Dinoroseobacter shibae DFL 12 = DSM 16493: one gene and its partner. The protein of the gene in region 1 interacts with the protein of each later gene in a pairwise test. Links are inferred from orthologs where the notes say so. Each region holds a gene or a part of one and is shown on either strand. Other genes may lie near its edges.

Region 1 (7,627 bases):
CGGCCATAACCCTCGTGGCCTTGCTGATTCTCCTGCAACTGCGCGCGCGCTTCGCCGGCACGCGCATTGATCCCAAACTCGTGGCGCTTTTTCCCTTTCTGGAGGGTGACTCCGCACCTTCGATTGTCGTTGACCCAGACCAGCAGGTTCTCTGGGCAAACGGGGCGGCCAAGGCGCAGTTTCCGGCGCTTGCAGATGTTGGCATCGTTGCCTCGGTCGAGAGCGTGATGCCCGATGCGTCCGGGCTTCTGCGCCGGTTGCGACGTGGCCTTGAGCGCGGCTCGATGAGTATTGAGGATGTGGCTGTCCGGCAGGGACATGCTCGGTTCGCATTGCGATCCTATGCCAGCGGTCAAATGCTCTTCCGGATGGAGGCGCTGGCGACCCGTGGGGGAAATGGTGGCGGCTCCGGCTCGGTTCCGGTACTGACCGTCTCGCAAACCGGGACGGTCCTGTCGATGAACGATGCTCTAAGGCGCATGATCGGCATCCGGGCTCGCGATCTGACTGCGGTGTTCGTGACCCCACCAACAGACACGGCCTCGACCGCGGAGATCATCACGCCAGATGGACACGTAACCGTGTACCTGCAGCAGACATCGCTTTCGGCGGGCCGTCGTGAGATCGCGATGATCCCCATCGAGAACCTCTCCAGTGTTCATGACCTAAAGACGGGTCTCGAAGAGCTTCCGGTTGCGGTTCTGAAACTCGGTGTGGACGGTCAGTTGTTGCAGGCCAATGCATCTGCTCGATCCCTTCTGAGCATCGATCATATCGACCCAGATATGAATTTTGCCAATCTTGTCACAGGGCTGGGGCGATCCGTTCGTTCATGGCTTGAAGATGCATTGCACGCACACCACCCCTTGCAGCCCGAAGTACTGCGCGTTCGCGACCGGACAGAGGAGAGCTTTTTACAGGTCTCCCTGATGCGCTCCCAAAGTGCAGAGGGCCCCGTTCTGACAGCGGTTCTTCATGATGCGACAGAGCTGAAGACCTTGGAAGCCCAGTTCGTTCAGAGCCAGAAAATGCAGGCAATTGGGCAGCTTGCAGGTGGTGTCGCGCATGATTTCAATAATCTGCTGACCGCAATCTCAGGCCATTGCGATCTGTTGCTGCTGCGGCATGATCAGGGAGACCCCGAGTACGGAGATCTCGTGCAGATTAATCAGAATGCGAACCGGGCGGCGAGTCTTGTGGGCCAGTTACTGGCGTTTTCGCGCAAACAAACCTTGCAGCCCGAGTTGATCGACCTGCGCGATACGCTGTCGGACCTGACCCATTTGCTGAACCGTCTTGTCGGTGAGCGGGTATCGCTGACCTTGATGACTGACCCCGATCTCAGCCCGATGCGGGCAGATCGGCGCCAGTTGGAACAGGTGCTTATGAACCTCGTTGTCAATGCACGGGATGCGATGCCCGAAGGGGGGGAGATCACCATCGAGGCCAAGAGCGTTGTCCTGGATAACCCGATAACGCGAGCGCGCGTCACGCTGCCCGCTGGCGACTACGCATGTGTTACGGTCACGGATCAGGGCATCGGGATCCCGCAGGACAAGATCACGAAGATTTTCGAGCCGTTCTACACTACGAAACGAACGGGGGAGGGTACCGGGCTGGGCCTGTCGACCGCGTACGGGATCGTAAAGCAGTCCGGTGGCTTCATTTTTGCTGAAAGCGTCGTCGGTAAGGGCACGGCGTTCGAGATCTTTTTTCCAGCTTACCATGGACAGACCGTCATACCGACCGAAAGTACCGCCGCCCCGCCGGAGCGGCCAGCCGCGACCGGGGACGGCGTCGTTCTGCTGGTTGAAGACGAAGCCCCGGTTCGTGCTTTCGCTGCCCGTGCGCTTCGTCTGAACGGCTTTACCGTGCTTGAGGCCGAAAATGCCGAGGCTGCCCTGGAGTTGTTGGAAAATCCCGCGCTCGAGGTCGATTTGTTTGTGACAGATGTCATCATGCCCGGGCTTGATGGACCGAGCTGGGTGCGGCAGGCTCTCGCGCTGCGTCCGGGTATCCCTGTTGTTTTCGTATCAGGCTACGCTGAAGACCTGCTTTCCGGGGAAGAGGATCCAATCCCGAATTCGGTTTTCCTGCCTAAGCCTTTTTCCCTGAAACAGCTGATCGCCACTGTGCAGACGCAATCCGCGATGCGGGATGGTGTGCTTTCGGTCAAAGACGCGAGCTAACCCGTTCCCCGACGGAGATCGTATGTGGAAACCTTTTCTTAACCCTGCTTGGTCAATCTGAACTGGCTTAGATTACACTTGAATTGTTCTCTTTATGGTCCCATAAAAAGAGAACAGGGCAAGAACAACGCAGCGATTGCCGCGATGATGGCGGTATGAAATAAGGGGCAAAACATGGCCAGCGCGAGTCTTTTGGACGTGACCAACAATCGTAACGCAGACAAGCAGAAAGCTCTCGACAGCGCCTTGGCGCAGATCGAGCGGCAATTCGGCAAGGGCTCCATCATGAAGCTCGGCGCCGACAGTCCCGTGGCTGAGATCGAAGCGACCTCGACCGGGTCGATCGGATTGGATATCGCGCTCGGAATCGGGGGTATTCCCAAGGGCCGCATCATCGAGATCTACGGCCCTGAAAGTTCCGGCAAGACCACGCTGACCCTGCACTGCATTGCCGAAGAGCAGAAAAAGGGTGGTGTCTGCGCGTTTGTGGACGCAGAGCACGCGCTGGACCCACAATACGCCCGGAAACTTGGTGTAGATCTGGACGAGTTGCTGATTTCTCAGCCCGATACCGGCGAGCAGGCTCTCGAGATTACGGAGACTCTCGTCAGGTCCGGGGCGGTCAGCATGGTGGTCGTCGACTCGGTGGCTGCGCTTACCCCGAAATCCGAGCTCGAAGGCGATATGGGGGATGCCCAAGTCGGCGCCCAGGCGCGCCTCATGAGTCAGGCCATGCGCAAACTGACCGGCGCGATATCGCGATCCAACTGCACGGTGATCTTCATCAACCAGATCCGCATGAAGATCGGTGTGATGTTCGGCTCACCCGAAACCACGTCGGGCGGCAACGCGCTGAAGTTCTATTCGTCTGTCCGGCTCGACATCCGCCGCATTGGATCGGTCAAGGATCGCGACGAAATCGTCGGGAACACCACGAAGGTCAAGGTCGTGAAGAACAAGGTGGCCCCGCCTTTCAAACAGGTTGAGTTCGACATCATCTACGGGGAAGGCATCTCCAAAATGGGCGAGTTGATCGATCTCGGCGTGAAGGCTGGCGTCGTGCAGAAATCGGGGTCTTGGTTCTCTTATGGAGACGAGAGGATCGGTCAGGGACGGGAGAACGCAAAGCAGTATCTCCGCGACAACACGAGGACGGCGCTTGAGCTCGAGGACAAGATCCGCGCAGCGCACGGGCTGGATTTCCAGATGCCCGACAGCGAGGCCGAGATCCTCGACGACTGATATGCATCTGCGGAGCACGAAGTGATATGAAAACGGCCCCCTTCGCGGGGCCGTTTTCATGAGGTGTGGCGCCGCGCGCCTTGGTGTGGACAGCCCCGCAAGCCAGCGGTACACCGGCTTGAACAACTCTCCGGGAATGCCAAGATGCCGAGCCTTAATGAAATCCGCAGTACGTTCTTGAACTTCTTCGGTGGCCACGGCCACGAGATCGTCGACAGCTCACCGCTTGTGCCGCGCAACGACCCGACGCTGATGTTCACTAATGCGGGGATGGTGCAGTTCAAGAACGTCTTCACTGGCCTGGAGCACCGCGATTACAACCGCGCCACCACCAGCCAAAAATGCGTGCGCGCAGGTGGAAAGCACAATGATCTCGACAATGTGGGCTATACCGCGCGTCACCATACCTTCTTCGAAATGCTGGGGAATTTCAGCTTCGGGGACTATTTCAAGGAAGATGCGATTCCCTTCGCCTGGGACCTGATCACCAAGGAGTTCGGCATCGACAAGTCCCGACTTCTCGTCACGGTCTACCACACCGATGACGAGGCGGCCGAGATATGGAAGAAGCACGCGGGCCTGAGCGATGACCGCATCATCCGGATTCCGACCAATGACAATTTCTGGATGATGGGCCCGACGGGGCCTTGCGGACCTTGTACCGAGATTTTCTATGACCATGGGGACCACATCTGGGGCGGGCCCCCGGGCAGCCCGGAAGAGGACGGCGACCGTTTCATCGAGATCTGGAACCTCGTCTTCATGCAGTTCGAGCAATTCGAGGATGGCACGCGGGAGCCTTTACCAAAGCCGTCCATCGACACGGGAATGGGACTTGAACGGATCGGCGCATTGCTGCAGGGCAGCCATGACAATTATGACACGGACCTGTTCAAGACTTTGATCGAGGCTTCTGCGCATGCCACCAGCGTCGATCCTTACGGCGACAAGAACGTTCATCACCGCGTCATCGCCGATCATCTGCGCTCGACCTCGTTCCTGATCGCAGACGGGGTGATGCCATCGAACGAAGGGCGCGGTTACGTACTGCGCCGGATCATGCGGCGTGCCATGCGTCATGCGCATTTGCTGGGCGCTCAGGACCCGGTCATGTATCGACTCGTTCCCGCGCTTGTCGGACAGATGGGGCAGGCTTTCCCCGAGCTGGGGCGCGCGCAGGCGTTGATCGAAGAGACACTGATGCTGGAGGAGACCCGTTTCCGGCAGACGCTGGACCGGGGCCTGAAGCTGCTGGACGAGGCCGTGGCCGATGTTCCCGAGGGGGGTGCCTTGCCGGGCGAGACAGCGTTCAAGCTTTATGACACCTATGGTTTTCCGCTCGATCTGACTCAGGATGCGCTGCGCGAGAAGGGACGTGCCGTGGAAACCGAGGGTTTTGATGCCGCCATGGCGGATCAGAAGGCCAAAGCTCGCGCGGCTTGGGCAGGCTCCGGTGAAACTGCCGATGAGAGCATTTGGTTCGATCTGGCAGAGACTCATGGCGCAACCGAGTTCCTGGGCTATGACACCGAGGTCGCCGAAGGACAGGTTCTGGCACTGGTCAAGGATGGTGCGCAGGTCGCGCAACTGGCCGAGGGCGAGACCGGATGGATGGTGCTTAACCAGACACCGTTCTATGCGGAATCCGGCGGGCAGGTCGGAGATAGCGGGGGCTATCTGAAGTCCAATGGCTCCGGGGCGATCCACGACACCCAGAAAAGGAACGGCCTCTTCGCGCACAAGGTAACCCCGAAAGCGCAACCCTTGAAAGCCGGCGACGTGCTGGAGATGCGAGTCGATCCCGCGCGGCGCACGGCGATCCGGGCCAACCACTCCGCGACGCACCTTTTGCACGAGGCGCTGCGCCAGGCCTTGGGCGCTCATGTGGCGCAGCGTGGATCTCTGAATGCCGCGGACCGCTTGCGGTTCGATTTCAGCCATTCCAAGGCCCTGACGCTCGAAGAGCTGCAAAAAGTCGAGGCCGAGGTGAACGCCTACATTCGCCAGAACAGTCCCGTTGAGACCCGCATCATGACCCCTGACGCGGCACGTGATCTCGGTGCGCAGGCCCTTTTTGGCGAGAAGTATGGCGACGAGGTGCGTGTTGTGTCGATGGGCCGCCAATCCGGCTCCGGCAAAGGTGTTTCGGGCGAGACCTATTCGCTCGAGCTTTGCGGCGGCACCCATGTGAAGCAGACCGGCGATATTGGTGTGTTCGTCACGGTGGGAGAGACGGCGTCGTCTTCTGGGGTGCGCCGGATCGAGGCGCTGACCGGCGAAGACGCTTTCGCCTATCTCAGTGCTCAGGATTACAGGCTTGCGGAAGTTGCAGCCAGCCTCAAGGCGCAGGCTGCGGATGTTCCGGAGCGCGTGCGATCCCTGCTGGACGAACGCAAGGCCTTGCAGAACGAAGTGGCGCAGTTGCGCCGGGAACTGGCCATGGCTGGAGGCGGGCAAGGCACCGCTGCACCCGAGGCCGAAGCTGTGGCGGGGGTGCCCTTTCTGGCGCAGTCCCTGTCCGGGGTATCCGGGCGCGATCTTCCGTCGTTGATCGACGAGCACAAAGCGCGGCTCGGTTCCGGGGCGATCCTGCTGATTGCCGATACCGGGGGCAAGGCCGCTGTTGCCGCCGGTGTGACAGCGGATCTGACCGACCGTCTGTCGGCCGTCGATCTCGTCAAAGCCGCGGTGGCGGAGCTTGGGGGCAAGGGCGGCGGTGGTCGTCCTGACATGGCTCAGGGCGGGGGCAAGGACGCGAGCAAAGCGGATGCGGCGATCGCCGCCGCCAAGGCAGTGATTGGAGGATAACAAGATGTCAGCTTTCTGGATCGCACATGTGCACGTCACAGACGCAGACCGTTACGGCGAATACGCCAAGCGCGCCACGGTCGCCATTGCGGAACACGGCGGGCAGTTTCTCGCCCGGGGCGGTGGTTTCACGCAATTGGAGGGGCCTGAGCGCGAACGCCACGTTGTCGTGCGCTTCGAGAGCCGCGCGCAGGCTGAAAAATGCTATGCCTCTTCAGCCTACCAAGAAGCCCTCAGCTACGCGCGTGGCGCGGCCGAGCGCGAACTCGTGATCGTGGACGCGCTCGACGATACCTGAATGAGGGCCGCCTTAGCGCAAGCGTCCACCTCCGGGACGGGCAGGGCGCGTCGACGGTTTGTGCATGGGCGGCCGGATGCTTGGCGGTTTCGCGATCGGCGGCTTGGGTTTGGCGATCGGTGGGCGCTCTGGCCGGTCGGGTCGTGAGGGGCGGTTCACGTCGATATCGACGTCCACATCGTCTCGATAGTAGTGGTTCCAGTAAAACGGGTCGGAATACCCGTAGCCATAGCTGACGCCGACCGCGGTTTGGCAGCCGGACACAGCCCCTGCGACCAGCAGCGCGAGTCCTGTTTTCATGATGGTGCGCGGGGTCATTGGCCTGCCCTCATGCTGGAGAATACGCTGTTGATCTCGAAAACCAGTTCCGGGTCGGCGCGGGCTTCGGCGACACCCGCCGCGATCGCGACACGAGATCCGGGCAAGTCAACGACCGCAATTGTAAAGGTGATGGCTTGCCCGTCACGACGCCCGCTGCCCTTGATAATTTGAGCGGCCAGGCCGCCAACCCGTCCCGGCGCGACCGATGTCACCTCCGGTTCGTTGGCCAGAAACTTCTCGATTTCCGACAGGTAGTCGACGCCTTCCTCTACAGTGCGCACTCCGTCTGGGGAGAAAAATCCCATCCAGACGGTCGGATCGACGGTCGGCCGGATCGACACCAGCTGGGGGGTTGTACGCGCTATCTCCTCCCCCGGGGGCGTGATCGCGCGTTCGCCGCCGCTTTCAACTGTCCAGAAGGCAGGCACGTCGAACGAAAACAAGGTACGACCGGCGTCCGAATAACTGAGGCGGACATCGGCCAGGGCAGGCGGGGCAAGCGCGAAGAGCGCGCAGATTGCAACGGGTCTCAACATGGCCGCAGTGTCGAGGTATCCGGACGGCAGCGTCAAGGGGATGTTGCAGTTTCGCGCCCGATCAAAGGCTTGTCGTGGTCGAGAACAGGTGGATGACGAGAACACCGGACAGGATCAATCCGATCCCCAGTAGCGCAGGCAGGTCAAGCTTCTGACCGAAGACGATCCAGCCGATCACGCCGATACACACCAACCCCATGCCCGACCACACGGCATAGACGATGCCGAGGGGC
Region 2 (7,495 bases), 540 kb from region 1 along the record:
TACGTGCCCAAGGTGCTGGCGGCCTGGCGCGTGGCGCGCAGCTTGTGCGCGTCACCGCCGCAACTGGCATCGGATGGCTGCGTCTTCACCACGATGGCCGTGAACTGAGCAGGCCCGAAGGGCCAAAACAAGCGGGACCGCGCCGCGCAAGGCGAGAAAGTCCAGGACCGGTGCCGTTCCTTGCGCAGCAGCGAAGGCTCAGACGATCGTGGCTTCGGTCGCGGCGCGGATCTCGTCCTCGGTCACGCCCTCGGCGCATTCGACGATCTTCAGACCGCCCTCGACCACCTCGAGCACGCCGAGATTGGTGATCACCAGGTCCACGACACCCTTGCCGGTCAGCGGCAGGGTGCATTCCTTGAGAAGCTTGGTCTCGCCGCGCTTGTTGGTGTGATCCATCACCACGATGACCCGGCCGACACCGGCCACCAGATCCATCGCGCCACCCATCCCCTTGATGAGCTTGCCCGGGATCATCCAGTTCGCCAGATCCCCGTTCTCGGCCACTTCCATCGCGCCGAGGATCGCCATGGCGATCTTGCCGCCCCGGATCATGCCGAAGCTCTGGGCGCTGTCGAAATAGGCCGTCTGGGGCAGTTCGGTGATCGTCTGCTTGCCCGCATTGATCAGGTCGGCATCGACCTCGTCCTCGGTGGGAAAGGGGCCCATGCCCAGCATGCCGTTCTCCGATTGCAGGGTCACGGTGATGCCCTCGGGGATGTAGTTCGACACCAGCGTCGGGATCCCGATGCCGAGGTTGACGTACATGCCGTCCTGCAACTCCTGCGCCGCGCGCGCAGCCATCTGATTGCGGTCCCATGCCATGAGGGGAAGTTCCTTCTCTGTCGTCTTCAATTGCCCGCGGGCACGTCGATAATCACGACGGTTCCGGCTGCGCCGCGGACATAATTCAGGGTGCCTTCGAGGCTGTCGATCAACTCGGTCGCGATCCGTCCGCCTAGGGTCTGCGTCGCCGGCACGGGCATATCCTTGGGAATGCCCACGCCATCGTCGGAGATCACCACTCGGAAGCCGCCTTCGGTCAGGGCGATCACTTCCATCCGCACGGTGCCCGCATCGAGCCCGACAAAGGCATGCTGGAATGCGTTGGTAAGCACTTCCGACAGGATCAGCCCGGTCCGCGTTGCGGTTTCCAGATCGGCTTCGAACCGGCCGACCTCGATGGAGAACGCCACGCCCGGCCGTCCGTCGGAATGAGCGATCGCATTGGCCACCCGGGTCAGGTAGCTACCCATTGAGATCCCCTGCCGATGCGCGTCGCGGTCCGACAGGCGCATCTCTTCATAAAGAAGCTGCAGGCACTCGATCCGGCGGGCGAGGGCCGCGAAGCCTTCTTCCGAGCCCATCCGGTTGGACTGGTCCCGGATGATGTCGATCAGCATCGACAGGTCTTGGCGCACCCGGCGCTGCACGGCGTTGAGTTGTTTCTCGATGCTCAGTGTGGAGCTGTCGATATCGCGGTCCGACATCGCCTTCTGGATGCCGATGAAATAGTGACATTTGCCGTCGTCTGATTTGACCGGCGCGATGATCAGTCGGTTAAGGAACGGCTCGCCACTCGCGCGGTAGTTCAGGATGTCGACAGTCACGTCCTCTTCGCGCTCGATCGCGCGGCGCAACTTCGCAACATCGGCATCGTCGGTCATGCTGCCTTGCAGGAACCGGCAGTTCCGGCCGATCGCCGCGGTGCGCGAATAACCGGTCACCCGCTCGAACGCGTCGTTCACATAGACAATCGGGTTGTCATGGATGTTGGGATTGGTCAGCACCATGGCCACCCGCGCGCGCGAGAATCCGGCCAGCGCCTCCCGATCATCCAGCACTGTTCCTAGCGTGCGTGGCTTCATCTGCCTTCCCCCCCTTGTCAGGCGGCGCGTGTCGTCCGCTGCTCGATCCGTTTTTCGTGCTCCCCCTGGACGAGGCGGTGCACATAGATGCCGGGCAGATGGATGGTATCCGGGTCCAGTGTGCCGGTCGGAACGATCTCCTCCACCTCGGCGACGCAGACCTTGCCACACATCGCGGCGGGCGGGTTGAAATTCCGAGCGGTCTTGCGGAACACGAGGTTGCCGGTCTCGTCCGCCTTCCAGGCCTTCACAATGGACAGGTCGGCGAAGATCCCTTCTTCGAGGATATAGGTCTCGCCGTTGAAGTCCTTGTGCTCCTTGCCCTCGGCAATCACGGTGCCCACGCCGGTCTTTGTGTAGAAGCCCGGAATCCCGCAACCACCCGCGCGCATCCGCTCGGCCAGGGTGCCCTGGGGGTTGAACTCGATCTCCAACTCGCCCGACAGGTACTGCTGCATGAACAGGTCGTTCTCGCCGACATAAGACGACATCATCTTCTTGACCTGCTTGGTCTGCAGCAGGAGCCCGAGGCCGAAATCATCCACCCCAGCGTTGTTGCTGGCGATGGTCAGACGCTTGACGCCGCTTTTCTGGACCGCTTCGATCAGCAGCTCGGGAATGCCACACAGGCCGAACCCTCCCGCCGCGATCAGCATGTCATCGAACAAGAGCCCCTCAAGCGCCTCGGCGGCCGAGCCATAGATTTTCTGCATACTGCACCTTCGAAATAGCTTGGCCCTGTTCTGACGCCGCGCATCCGCGGTGTCAATCTGCCGGGCCCGCGGCGCCCGCAATTCCGTCAGGCGTCCGGGCTATTTCGCAGAGGTCTTCTTTGCGGCGGTTTTCTTCTTGGTCGCGGCCTTTTTCTTGGCGGGGGCCTTCTTGCCGGACTTGGCGGCGCGTTCCTCGATCAGTTGCACGGCCATCTCCATGGTGACCTGTTCGGGGTCGGTCTCCTTGGGGATGGTGGCGTTGATCTTCTCCCATTTCACGTAGGGGCCATACTTGCCCTTCATGATATTGACAGGCCCGCCTGCCTCCGGGTGCTCGCCCAACTCGCGCAGGGGTTTGGCCGCCGCGCCGCGCCCCCCGCGGGAGGCGACCTTTTCGGCCAGAAGCTGCACCGCGCGGTTCATGCCCACGGTCCACACCTCCTCGATATCTTCGAGATTGGCGTTGGTCCCGCCCCGGTCCGACGTGCTGTCGGCATGTTTCAGGTAGGGCCCGTAGCGCCCGATATTGGCCCAGACCGGCACGCCGTCGTCGGGGTGCAGCCCGATCTGGCGGGGCAGGGACAAAAGCATCACCGCCTTGTCCAGTTCCAACTCCTCCGGCACCCAGCTTTTGGGGATCGACTGGCGCGGCGGCTTCTTGTTCTCCTCGGTGACTGCCCCGCGCTGCACGTAAGGCCCGAACCGGCCCTTGAACACGCGGATCTCGTCGCCACCGTCCTCGCCCAGAAGCTTGCCCTCAGGCGGGATGCCGCTGGCTTCTTCCATGCCCGGCGGGCCGAAGGGCCGGGTGTAGCGGCACTCGGGGTAGTTCGAGCAGCCGATGAACGCTCCGCCGGACCGCGCCGTGCGCATCGACAGCTGCCCGATCTCGCAATTCGGGCAGAGCCGCGGCGGCTTGCCATCCTCGCGCGGCGGGAAGAGATGCGGCGCCAGCACCTCGTTGATCTTCTCCAGCACCTCGGTGATGCGCAACTCGGAGGTCTCGGCGATCGCGGCGGAAAAATCGCGCCAGAACCGGTCGAGCACATCCTTGTAGTTCCGGTCCCCGGCGGACACCTCGTCGAGCTGGTTTTCCAGATCGGCGGTGAAGTCGTAGCCCACGTATTTGCGGAAGTAGTTGACCAGGAACGCCGTGACCAACCGGCCCTTGTCCTCGGGGATCAGCCGGTTCTTGTCCTTGGTGACATAGCCGCGGTCCTGGATCGTCGTGACGATCGAGGCATAGGTCGATGGTCGCCCGATGCCGAGCTCCTCCATCCGCTTGACCAGCGTCGCCTCGGTGTAGCGGGGCGGGGGCTGCGTGAAATGCTGCTGTCCAAACACCGCGCCGTTTTCGGACAGAAGCCCTCCGGGGCCCTGCTGCATTCCACCAGTGGGCGCAGCCTCTACCACGTCGTCCTCGCGCGACCCGGCCTTGGCGAAGGCCGCCTCCATCCCGCCCTTGTGCAGCGGCGCGGGGTCGCCCTGGCCGATCTGGGGCAGGCGGCGCTCGTCCTCGGCGGTGCTCTCCTCGTCCTGTCCTTCGGTATAGACCTTCATGAACCCGTCAAAAACAACGACCTGCCCGGTGGCGCGCAGCGCGACCTGGCCATCGGGCGAGCCGATCTCGACCGTGGTCCGCTCCAGCCGTGCCGCGGCCATCTGGCTGGCCAGGGTCCGCTTCCAGATCAGGTCGTAAAGCTTGCGCTGATCGGGCTCGGTGACCTTCAGGTCCTCGGGCGCACGGCTCATTTCCGTTGGGCGGATACACTCGTGGGCTTCCTGGGCGTTCTTGGCCTTGTTCTTGTAGATCCGCGGGCTGTCGGGCAGGTACGCAGCCCCGAACCGTTCCTTGATCGCATCGCGGGCCATGGTCACCGCCTCGGGCGCCATGTCGATCCCGTCGGTCCGCATGTAGGTAATGTAGCCCGCCTCATAGAGCCGCTGAGCCGTCGACATGGTCTGACGCGCGCCGAAGCCGAACTTGCGGCTGGCCTCCTGCTGCAGCGTCGAGGTCATGAAGGGGGCCGAGGGGTTGCGGGTGCCGGGCTTGGCCTCGACCGACGTCACGCTCAGCTTGCGCGACGTAACCGCCTGCACCGCAAGCTCCGCCGCCTCCGCCGTGGCGAGGTCGAACTTGTCAAGTTTCTTGCCCGCAAGCTCGGTCAGCCGCGCCTCGTAGGTCTGGCCGCGCGGGGTCTCCAGCACCGCGCGCACGGACCAGTATTCCCTGGGATCGAAGGCTTCGATCTCCATCTCTCGCTCGACGATCAGCCGCAGGCAGACCGACTGCACCCGTCCGGCCGATTTCGCGCCGGGCAGCTTGCGCCACAACACCGGGCTGAGGTTGAAGCCCACCAGATAGTCGAGCGCGCGGCGGGCCAGATACGCCTCGACCAGTTCCATGTCCACGTCGCGCGGATTCTTCATCGCCTCGGTCACCGCGGACTTGGTGATGGCGTTGAACACAACGCGGCTGACATCGGTCGATTTCTTGATCGCCTTGCGCTTGGTCAGGGCTTCCTGAAGGTGCCAGCTGATCGCCTCGCCTTCCCTGTCGGGGTCGGTGGCGAGGATCAGCGTGTCGTCATCCTTCAGTGCGTCGGCGATGGCCTTGACATGCTTGCGACTGTCGCTCGCGATCTCCCACAACATCTCGAACCCGTGCTCGGGATCGACCGATCCGTCCTTCGGGGGCAGGTCGCGTACATGCCCGTAAGAGGCAAGAACCGTGAAGTCGCTGCCGAGATATTTGTTGATTGTCTTGGCTTTGGCGGGCGACTCGACGACGACAACGGGCATGGGATGTCCTGAAAAAAAGGCGGGTCAATTGCGCGCTAGATGTGGCGGCTTGGTTTGGAATGTCAATGCCGACCGGTCCGGCGAGGCGCCTTGGCGCGGGCGCGCCGAGCCGAGTTGGCCACCGATCCCGCGCAAATGGGCGCGCGGCGCAGGCCGCGTACCGACGCGCGCGCAACAGGTCTGCTGCGCAGCGCAGGGGCCGTTTCGGCAAGCCGACCAAGCGGTTCCGGCCTGCGCTGGAACGTCTCAGCACCCGAGGCTCAGCATTCCCCCGGGGGCGCGGGTGATCTGACCGGACATCTCCAACTCCACCAGGGCCGCATTGACTTGCGCCGCGGGCAGACCGAGGGCGCGAATGACCTGATCCTCGGGCAGCGGCGTGGCGCCGAGCGTGGCCAGAACGCGACCGCGCAACTCGTCCGCGGAGGGCCGGCCAAGCTCCGGCGCAGGTGCGGCGGCGGGCTCCGGCGATGGCGCTGCGGCCTCTGGCGAAAGCGCCAGCAGGATGTCCTCGGCATTGCGCACCAGGGTCGCGCCATCGCGCAGCAACTGGTTGCATCCCGACGCGCGCCCGTCGAACGGGTGCCCGGGGGCGGCCATCACCTCCCGCCCCTGGTCGGCGGCATCCCGCGCGGTCAGCAGGCTGCCCGATTTCACGGTCGCCTCGACCACTACCACCGCGCGCGCCAGGCCGGAAATCAGCCGGTTGCGGCGCGGGAAATGCCGCGCCTGGGGCTGCATGCCGAGCGGTTGTTCCGACACGATCAGTCCCTGCTTGGCGATGCGCTTGAACAGCTCGGTATTTTCCTTGGGATAGATCACGTCGAGCCCGCCCGCGACCACGGCGATGGTGCCCGTGTCGATCGCGGCGTCATGGGCGGCGGCATCGATCCCGCGTGCCAGCCCCGATACGATCACCTGATCCTCGCTGCCCAGCCCCTTGGCAAAGGCGCGGGCCAGACGTTGGCCGATGGCCGAGGCATTGCGCGCCCCCACGAGGGCCACGGCGGAGCGTTTGAGCAATTCGACATCGCCAAGGCACCACAGAAGCGGTGGTGCGTCGTCGATGCTGGACAGCCGGTCCGAGTAGAGCGTCCCGCCCAGGGCCGCGAGCCGCGCGCCCATCTTGCGCCCGGTGGTGTATTCCTTTTCGACCCGGTCGCGCGCGATCGGGCGCAAATCCTTCAGCCCAGCCGCCGAACCGACCTCGGGCAGCGCATCGAGCGCTGCGCGCGCAGTGCCGTATTCGGCAAGAAGCTTGTGAAACGTGACGGGACCGACCCGGGGGCTGCGGATCAGTTGCAGCCAATCCAGCGCCTCGTCCACGGAGCGGGGCGCCTGCGGGGTGTCATCATCGGGAAAGAGCGGCGCGATATCCTTGGCCATGGGTCAAGAGTCCTTCTGGCAACTGTCCCGCCCGACGCCTGTTTTTTCGGGAAGACTGGATCAGACGGATACCGAGAGGGGTCGTTTGCGCCTCCGGTCTGAGGTGGTGCGAGGGTGGGTGGGTCGACAGAGACAACAAACACCCGGCATCCGCCTGATCTGGAACTACCTTTGGCCTCAAATTCTTAATGCGAGGTAAAAACTTTAAAAAAATCGCGGACGAAAGTCGTTTTTTCGCCGCGCGGTGTTCGTGTTTCGGTCTGGCGCCCCGTCACGCCGCCGATCCGCCCACGGTCAGCCCCCCGATCATCAGGGTCGGCTGGCCCACGCCCACCGGCACCCACTGGCCCGCCTTGCCGCAATTGCCCATCCCGGGATCGAGCGCCATGTCGTTGCCGATGGCGCGGATCTGCTGCATCGCAGTGGGCCCGTCGCCGATCAGCGTCGCCCCCTTTACCGGAGCGCCCACCTTGCCGTTCTTCACCCGGTAGGCCTCGGTGCAGGAGAAGACGAACTTGCCGTTGGTGATATCCACCTGTCCGCCGCCGAACCCGACCGCGTAGATCCCGTCCTTCAGGTCCGCCACGATCTCCCTCGGCGCGGCATCCCCGCCCAGCATATAGGTGTTGGTCATCCGCGGCATGGGGATATGCGCGTAGCTTTCCCGCCGACCGTTGCCCGTGGCCTCCACCCCCATCAGGCGCGCGTTCTGGCGATCCTGCATGA

Evidence for each region.
Region 2: the proteins of recA (region 1) and dprA interact in binary tests that used the Bacillus subtilis proteins (3 or more experiments, as listed by UniProt). The link is inferred for Dinoroseobacter shibae DFL 12 = DSM 16493 from one-to-one orthologs.

Annotation. Positions count from the first base shown.
Region 1 is NC_009952.1:1,700,497-1,708,123, reverse strand. The notes cover bases 1,470-4,397. They hold recA (recombinase RecA), read left to right. Parts: upstream 1,470-2,363; coding sequence 2,364-3,431; downstream 3,432-4,397. Other genes in these bases: alaS (alanine--tRNA ligase), read left to right, coding at 3,576-4,397; DSHI_RS08370 (ATP-binding protein), read left to right, coding at 1,470-2,189. Outside these bases: more of DSHI_RS08370, read left to right, coding at 1-1,469; more of alaS, read left to right, coding at 4,398-6,239; DSHI_RS08355 (DUF1330 domain-containing protein), read left to right, coding at 6,244-6,537; DSHI_RS08350 (hypothetical protein), read right to left, coding at 6,550-6,837; DSHI_RS08345 (hypothetical protein), read right to left, coding at 6,852-7,430; DSHI_RS08340 (DMT family transporter), read right to left, coding at 7,456-7,627. UniProt on the Bacillus subtilis protein: Multifunctional protein involved in homologous recombination, DNA repair and competence.
Region 2 is NC_009952.1:1,159,434-1,166,928, forward strand. Bases 4,700-7,495 are described here. They hold dprA (DNA-processing protein DprA), read right to left. Parts: upstream 6,770-7,495; coding sequence 5,630-6,769; downstream 4,700-5,629. Other genes in these bases: topA (type I DNA topoisomerase), read right to left, coding at 4,700-5,383; tldD (metalloprotease TldD), read right to left, coding at 7,041-7,495. Outside these bases: DSHI_RS05790 (lytic transglycosylase domain-containing protein), read left to right, coding at 1-108; DSHI_RS05795 (CoA transferase subunit B), read right to left, coding at 199-825; DSHI_RS05800 (PAS domain-containing protein), read right to left, coding at 852-1,868; DSHI_RS05805 (CoA transferase subunit A), read right to left, coding at 1,886-2,581; more of topA, read right to left, coding at 2,681-4,699. UniProt on the Bacillus subtilis protein: Protein that helps load RecA onto ssDNA during transformation. Binds cooperatively to circular ssDNA, is able to bridge different segments of DNA. Favors the loading of RecA onto SsbA- or SsbB-coated ssDNA and formation of RecA-DNA filaments.